2 regions of the Desulfofundulus thermocisternus DSM 10259 genome follow, and region 1 is predicted to be linked to the other one. Evidence: riboswitches for the same ligand, from Rfam matches in the RefSeq annotation. Region 1 holds a riboswitch; the other holds the start of a gene.

Region 1 (4,108 bases):
TAACCTCACCGGCAAGGCATCCACTTAAAGCTATTAATCCCTTGCTGTAACGGGACAGTGTATCTTTATCTATCCTTGGCTTATAATAAAACCCTTCCGTAAAAGCCAGGGACACCACTTGCAGAAGGTTGCGGTATCCGTCCTGGTTTTCGGCCAGCAACACCAGGTGGTAGAGATGGTCGTCCACCCTGGGTGTACGATCCTTCATGGTGCGGGGTGCCACATAAACTTCACAGCCCAGAATAGGCTTAACCCCATGTTCTTGGCAGGCCTTATAAAAATCGACCACCCCAAACATGACACCATGATCTGTAATGGCCAGGGAACTCATGCCCAGCTCCCGGGCACGCGTCACGACTTCTTTTATCCGGGCAGCACCATCCAGCAGGCTGTATTCGGTATGCACATGCAGGTGTGTGAACATATTTTTAACACCCCTGAATCCTGGCTTTATCTTTTTCATTCGTTTAAATTTATAATAAATCCTGCCCCAAAGAGACAGAAAAAGGGGGTAGCCCGCTCAGGCCCCCCTCTGGTTGCCAGACATGATGGTTTCGGTTTATACCTCATCCGGCTGCTGTTTTTCTTCTTCAGATTGCTTTGCCTGGCATTCACGGCAATACCCGTAAAATTCCAGCCGGTGGCGCGTAACCTGCATACCCGTAAGGCTGCTCACTTTCTCCTCCAGATTATTCATCAGTGGGAGATCAAGATCGAAAATACGCCCGCACCCATCACAGACAAAATGGTAATGATTTTGAGGATTACCATCGAAACGGCTGAATGTACTGCCATAATTAAGTTCCATAATTTCTCCAGCCTGTTTGAGGTTATTTAAATTGCGATAAATCGTACCCAGACTGATGTCCGGGATCTGCTTGCGGGCCTGTTCATAAATCCAATCGGCTGTGGGGTGAGTGTTGGTGTTACGCAGGATTTCCAGGATCAACTTTTTTTGCTTGGTCATACGCCTGGGCTTAATCACAACAGCTCACCCCCTCTATTTAATAACAGCTACTTTTATAGCTTTAATATATATCCTTTTCTTTTTTTATGTCAAGTTTTATCTCCCTCGAGAATAATCCTGGCCGCTCGCTGTCCGGACAGGAGCATTCCACCAAACACGGGTCCCATACGGTGGCCACCGCAAACCGCGTTGGCTGCCATGCCTGCAACTATCAGCCCGGGGTAAATTTCACGGGTATTGGCAACGGTAGCCATTTCACCACGTGCAGCCCACATGGGTTTCTCTCCTTCCAGCGTACCGGTTGTGGTTTTTAAAACCGCTCCCATTTTTTTAACTACCATGCCGGCCACCTGAGCATCGTGCCCGGTGCAGTCGATAACATAGGAAGATTGTACCGTCAGAGGATCCACATGCAGGCGACCCAGGTCAACAGGGGTCCAGTTAACGACCAGCCCGGCAACGCGGTTATCCCTTACCATAATGTCTTCTACAGAAATTAAATTAAAGATTTTTGCACCGGCCCGTACTGCACCCAGGGTCAGGGCGGCAACTGCTTCTACGGAACTGGCCGTATAATATCCTTCTTCAAATACCCTGTAAGAGATTTTAAATTCCTCGAGCAGGGGCAGAGCTTCATCCTGAATCACAATCTGATTGAACATCATTCCTCCACCCCACATGCCGCCACCGATACTCAGCTTACGCTCAAAAAGAACTACTTTCTTGTTGGCCCGGGCCAGGTAATAAGCAGCCACCAGCCCTGAGGGACCTCCACCCACCACCGCAACATCAGACTCCAGGGCTTCCAGCAATTCCTCCTGGTATCTCGAAATTATAGCTTTGGAAATAACCACATCTTCAAGGTGCATCATAAACACAACACTCCTTAAACCTGGTCTCATCTGCCATTATATAGCCCGATTAAATAAAACAGCGCACCCACGGAAAGGATGCGCCATTACAGGAATACCAACAGGCTTTTTCCCTTCGCGGGCATTACCCCGAGCAGGTTTAGCGGGTCAGGTGCTCACTAGCCCTTTCTCAGCCCCTAACAGGAGCTCCCCGTTGTCAAATATACATTTTCATGGCAGCTGCCAGAACTATAGCCATATAATTCGACAACTTAAAGGAATTTCCTTCTCCAGTTTTTCATTTAATCCCGTACTGTTTCATCTTTTTGTATAACCAGGCCCTGGATATACCGAGATTCCTGGCTGCCTGCATTTTATTACCGCCAGCTGCAGCCAGGGCCTCCAGGAGGGCCTCTTTTTCTACTTCACGCAATAATGTAGCCAGCGTGTGGTTGAACAGGTTTCTCTTTTTGCCCTGGCTTGCCTGCTGAAGGTAAGGCGGCAAATGTTTAAGTTCTATAGTATTTCCGTCCACGAGGTTAAAGGCCCTCTCCAGTACGTTTTCCAGTTCCCGTACATTACCCGGCCAGTGGTAATTGCAGAATACCTCCAGAACTTCCGGCGATACATCCTGCACAATAACACCAAACTCACAATTAAATTTTTGGATAAAATGATTAACCAGCAGGGGAATATCATCAATCCTTTCCCGCAGGGGTGGAATATAAATGGAAACCACGTTCAAACGGTAGTAAAGGTCTTCCCGGAAGCGTCCCTGCCTGATGAGTTCCTCCAGATCGCGGTTGGTAGCTGCCACCACCCTCACATCCACGGGGCGGGGACGGCTGTCTCCCAGGCGTTCTATCTCCTTCTCCTGCAGGACACGCAATATTTTGGCCTGCATGGGCAGGGGCATATCTCCAATCTCATCCAGGAAAATAGTTCCCCCGTTGGCCAGTTCGAACTTGCCGACCTGCCCGCCTTTCCGGGCTCCAGTAAAAGCGCCTTCCTGATAACCAAAAAGTTCCGATTCCAGAAGGTTTTCAGGTACAGCCGCACAGTTAACTTTAATAAAGGGTCCTTTATGACGGGGAGAATTGGCATGAAGGGCATGGGCCACCAGTTCTTTACCCGTGCCACTTTCTCCACGAATTAATACAGTAGAAGGTCCTTGAGCCACCCGGCTTACGGTTTCCCTGAGCCGGGTAATAACTTTACTATTACCAATCAAGCTATCCACAGTATAACGTACGCTGTGACTGTCGCCAAACGTTGTGGTATGGCAGGGGAAAGTTCGTCTCTGGGAACTGATATTTTCTGCCAGGGCCAGCAGCTGTTCCACATCCTGAAAAATAACTTTGCTCACCGCACCCACCAGCCTGCCCTGGTTATAAAGGGGCATACGCATGACCACCGTTTCCCTGCCCTGGATACGAACCAGTTCCCCGTACTGGAATCTACCGGTCCAGAGAATTTGGGGCAGGCGTTTATCGTGGACTATATCACGAATATGCCGTCCGACAGCTGAATCGATGCTAACGCCCAGCAGCTCAGCCATGGGCTGGTTGAGCATTAATATACGGCCCTCATTGGTGATGGCGAGATAGCCCTCCCGGGTGCTGTGGAAGATACTTTCCAATAAGTCATTTATTTCTTTGACCTCTTTGAGCTCCTGGGCAAGATGTTGTAATTCCGTGATTTCCTGGGCCACGCCAATGGCACCAACTATGGTATTATTGCGAATAATAGGCGTACGGTTAACTACGTAAAGGGCATTACCGACTACAAATTTACGCCCGATGTGCGGCTTTCCCGTTTGCAGCACCTTGGGGAGCCCGGTAAAAGGAATAACCTCCCTGATGTGACGTCCCAGGGCTTTTTCGGCTGGATAATTGAAAACCCGTTCACTGGTGGGGTTGAAAATAATCACCCGCCCCTGATAATCTACAGCAACCACCAGGTTATATACGGAATTAAAAATTGATAATTCATCAGCTAAAAAACTCCTCTCCAGCTTATTAATTTTATTAAGTGCCAAAATCCTGCACCTCCCCCACCTGTAACCGGGATTATATTATAAATATAAATTTTTAACTGTTCTATAAACAAATTCAATCTACCGGTTCTTACTTTAATAACTGCTGGTGCAGAATTGACTCCAGCTGATGCAGGGAATAACACTCAAACATACGTACATGGGGCATAAAAACTTCTACACCCGGCAGGTTGGACCATTGCCTGGCAGGGACGGGATTTAACCACAGGATATCCCGTACTTTTTCCCGTAAAG
Region 2 (4,108 bases), on a different contig from region 1:
CCATGGCCTGGACACCCGCCGCCCGCGCCCGGTCCACCAGTTCACCCAGCACAATCAACTCCTGAATCTGGGCCCGGTCGGTGGCATCGGCCAGGCACCCGGGCCGCAGGCCATCCCCCAGGCTCAGGGTAACGTCGTAACGCAGGCATATCTCCAGCAGGCGGTCAAAATGCTCGTACAGGGGGTTTTCCCGGCCGTTGTGCAGCATCCACCCGGCCAGGAAGGAACCGCCCCGGCTGACAATATCGGTGACGCGCCCCTGCCTTTGCAGGCGGCCAATGGCTTCCAGGGTGATCCCGCAGTGGACGGTGATAAAGTCTACCCCGTCGGCAGCCTGCTTTTCAATAACGGCAAAGAGGTCGTCGGCGGTCATTCTGACAATACCGCCCCGCCTTTCCCGGGCTTCCACAGCCGCCTGGTAAATGGGCACGGTGCCCACCGGTACAGGGCTCCTTGCAATAACTGCCCGGCGGCAGCCATCCAGGTCTCCACCCGTGGACAGGTCCATCACCGCGTCGGCCCCGGCTTTTAAGGCGGCTTCCAGTTTGGTCAGCTCACCTTCAATATCGGGAAAGGCGGTGGATGTTCCCAGGTTGGCGTTTATTTTCGTCCGCAGGCCCTCACCAATGCCGCAGGGGTCCAGATTACCATGGTTCCTGTTGGCCGGTATGACCACCGTTCCGGCCGCCACCTTCTTTAAAATTTCCTCCACCGGTAATTTTTCCTTTTCCGCTACCCGGCGCATGGCCGCCGTTATTTCTCCTCTCCGGGCTGCTAAAAGCTGGGTCATGTTTATTACCTCCTTGTCCTGTCAATCCGGGAACGCAGTTCGCGGGCAGCGCCGGATATATCTTCTGCCGCCACCACTGCCGTGATCACTGCCGCTCCGTCAGCCCCGGCGGCAATCACCTCTTCCACATTGTACGCCTTGATGCCCCCGATGGCCACTTTGGGAATGCTGACCACGGAAGCCACCTGCCGCACCAGGTCCACACCCACCGGAGCCTGAACATCATCCTTGGTCCGGGTTTCAAAGACGGGTCCCACACCGATATAGTCCGCCCCCTGCCGCTGGGCTTCCAGGGCCTGCTCTACACTGTGGGTGGAAACACCGATAATTTTGCCGGGGCCAAGGATTTTCCGGGCCATACCCACGGGCAGGTCGTCCTGACCCAGGTGGACACCATCGGCCTCCACCGCCAGGGCTATATCCACCCGGTCGTTGACAATAAAGGTTACTCCCTTTTCCCGGGTCAGACGGCGCAGCTGGTGCCCGGCATCGACCAGCTGGCGGGCGGTAAAATCTTTTTCCCGCAGCTGGATAACCGTGGCCCCGCCTTCAATGGCCGCCCGGACCACTTCCACCAGCGGCCTTCCCCGGCTGAATTTATCGCCCGTGATCACATAAAGGCTGTAATCAACCCTCCCGGGAACTTTGCCCGTACCCGGCCGCACCAGGCGGCCGGCCATTTCCTGTTCCAGCGCGTACACTTCATAGCGTATTTCTTTAAAAGGGGCGGGGAACGGCAGGAGACGGGCATACTCCTCCAGCACCCGGACGGCTTCCTGCACCCGCTTGAAATTGGCCGTAATTAGCTGTAAAAGGTTGATTTTTTCCTCTCCCGCTGCCGGAGGGGCGGGAGCAGCCACGTCCCTGCAAACATCCCGGGCCTCGACCAGAACAATCCCCTGCCCGGTAAGCTTCTCCTGCAGCAGGCCCAGACGGTGCCGTATTTTTCTAATGCGCATGGTTATTTGCGGATCATCCAGAATAAAGCGGGCTACTTCCTCCACCACCCGCAGTCCTTCCCGGGCACGGTTAAAATTGGCGTCCAGAACCCGGTAAAAATCCCCCACAAAAACCCCTCCCATAAAAAAACCCATCTACCTGATCAGGAGACGGGTGTAATACGCTAACGGTTCACCCATTTCCCTACGCTGGTATGACCCAGATCAGGTTCAAAGGGTAAAGCGTTAAACGCTTTTCTCAGCCCGGCAACCGCTGATGCCGCCGGGCACCCCCATGGGTTGAAAATGCCCTTATTTACCTGTATATTGTATGTAATTATTCGCTTAAAAAAAATTTTTTCCTGCTTATATTTTGAAGTTGCAAATTTTAAATTACCAGGCTTGGAACCTAAATTACATAGCTCTGATTCCAGTCCCTTTTCCGGTGCTGCCAGGAAAGAGCCTGGATCAGCTCCTTGATCTTTTCTATATCAAAGGGCTTGGCCAGGCAGCAATAAGCGCCATTCTTCAGGGCCTGCTCGACGGTATGATCGGAAAGATAAGCGCTCATGATAATAACAACGGTGTCGGAGGTGATCTTTTTAACCCGCCGCAGCGTCTCCAGGCCGTCCATTAAAGGCATTCTTACATCCATAAAGATTACATCCGGATGAATCTGGCGTACCCTCTCCAGGGCTACCAGCCCGTTTTCCGCAGTGTGTACCCGGTGGCCGAATTCTTTAATGAGAATCTCCAGCAAGTAACGTACTCCGGGCTGATCGTCAACTATTAGAACATCAAGAATCTCCCCTCTCACTCCCTACACCTCCGACATAATATGACACTAATTAACATTATAGTTTAATCTTTCCGTCATGAATATTCGACAGGGAAATTATCTGATCCTGCTAAGAAAAATAAAATTTTTATGGCCGGGGTAGATAAACCAGGCGCCCTTCAATGTAAGTTTTGACTACCCGGGTACGGGGATCAAAGGGATGGCCGCTCAACACCACTATATCGGCGTCCTTACCCGGCTCCAGGCTGCCCAGCCGGCTTTCCAGGCCCAGGATCCTGGCTGCATCCAGCGTAATGGCCCGCAGAGCTCTTTCTTCGGACAGCCCGCCCCTGAGGGTCAGGGCGGCGGACAACGCCAGGTACTGAATGGGCACCACCGGGTGATCGGTCATAATGGCAAAGGTAACCCCGGCCTCGGCCAGAATCCGGGGGGTCTCCAGGGAAATACCCTTCAGCTCCACCTTGGCCCGGTTGGTTATCACCGGCCCCACCACGGCCATGGCCCCGTAAGCGGCCAGCTCCCGGGCCACCAGGTAACCCTCGGTGCAGTGTTCCACCACCAGCAGTAGATCAAATTCCCGGGCTATGCGCAGGGCGGTCATGATGTCGTCAGCCCGGTGGGCGTGTACCCGCAGGGGAATTTCCCGCCGCAGAACCGGCAGCAGGGCTTCCATCTTCAGATCCCGGCCGGGATGCTCGCCCCGGCCGGCTGCCGCCGCTTCCAGCTTGCGCTGGTAATCCCTGGCTTTAGCCAGGGCCTCCCTTAAAAGAGCCGCCGAAGCCATACGGGTGGCGGGCATTTTCTTCTCGCGGGCATAAGTGCGCTTGGGGTTTTCGCCAAGGGCCGCTTTCAGGCCCACCGGCGCCCGGACCACCATCCGGTCGACTACCTGGCCGGCGGTTTTCAGGGCTGCCATTTCTCCCCCCAGGATGTTGGCGCTGCCGGGACCGGTGGCCACGGTGGTCACTCCCCCGGACCGGGCATCTTCAAAGCCCAGATCCGCAGGGTTAACGGCGTCGATGGCCCGCAGGTGAGGGGTAACGGGATCGGTATACTCATTGGTATCGTCCCCCTCTTCCCGGTAAATTTCCTCAGCCACTCCCACATGACAGTGGGCATCAATAAAGCCCGGCATGACCAGGTATCCGGTGACGTCGTCCACCTCAACCCCTGCCGGGATCCTGTCCAGGGGCCCAGCGGCGACAATTTTGCCCTCCTCCACCAGTACCATTCCCGGCTCATAAATTTGACCGGTCATGGTAATTACCGTTCCTCCGGTTAAGGCCAGCATCCAACCCAGCATCTCCTTTTTATTTATTTTTTCCATATTCCCGGCCGGCATCCACCAGGGCTTTAAAAAGGTTTAAAAAGCGTTCATCCCGCTCCCACATGGTTTCCGGGTGCCACTGTACTCCCAGGGCGAACCCCCGGCCGGAGCTTTCCAGCGCCTCGATAATCCCATCCCGGGACCGGGCGGAAACAACAAATCCCGGTGCGGGCCGGCGCACCGCCTGGTGATGAAAACTGTTCACCCGCAGAGCCCCCGCCTTAAATATGCCGGCCAGGCGGGTATTCTCCTCG

What was found. A riboswitch is a leader RNA that binds a small molecule or an ion and turns the genes downstream of it on or off. The one in region 1 is predicted to bind thiamine pyrophosphate.
Region 2: linked by a shared signal. The riboswitch ahead of BR83_RS16785 (thiamine phosphate synthase) and the one ahead of BR83_RS0106380 (sulfide-dependent adenosine diphosphate thiazole synthase) in region 1 are both predicted to bind thiamine pyrophosphate.

Annotation. Positions count from the first base shown of each region.
Region 1 covers NZ_JMLG01000005.1:94,694-98,801, forward strand. Annotated here, with positions in the region: gene BR83_RS0106370 (DNA polymerase III subunit alpha) at 1-424, opposite strand, end outside; gene BR83_RS0106375 (Fur family transcriptional regulator) at 560-985, opposite strand; gene BR83_RS0106380 (sulfide-dependent adenosine diphosphate thiazole synthase) at 1,057-1,839, opposite strand; TPP riboswitch at 1,931-2,042, opposite strand; gene BR83_RS0106385 (sigma-54-dependent Fis family transcriptional regulator) at 2,117-3,856, opposite strand; gene BR83_RS0106390 (vWA domain-containing protein) at 3,945-4,108, opposite strand, start outside.
Region 2 covers NZ_JMLG01000025.1:7,120-11,227, forward strand. Annotated here, with positions in the region: gene thiC (phosphomethylpyrimidine synthase ThiC) at 1-790, opposite strand, end outside; gene BR83_RS16785 (thiamine phosphate synthase) at 796-1,857, opposite strand; TPP riboswitch at 1,913-2,033, opposite strand; gene BR83_RS0112135 (response regulator) at 2,138-2,545, opposite strand; gene BR83_RS0112140 (amidohydrolase) at 2,655-3,818, opposite strand; gene BR83_RS0112145 (gamma-glutamyl-gamma-aminobutyrate hydrolase family protein) at 3,838-4,108, opposite strand, start outside.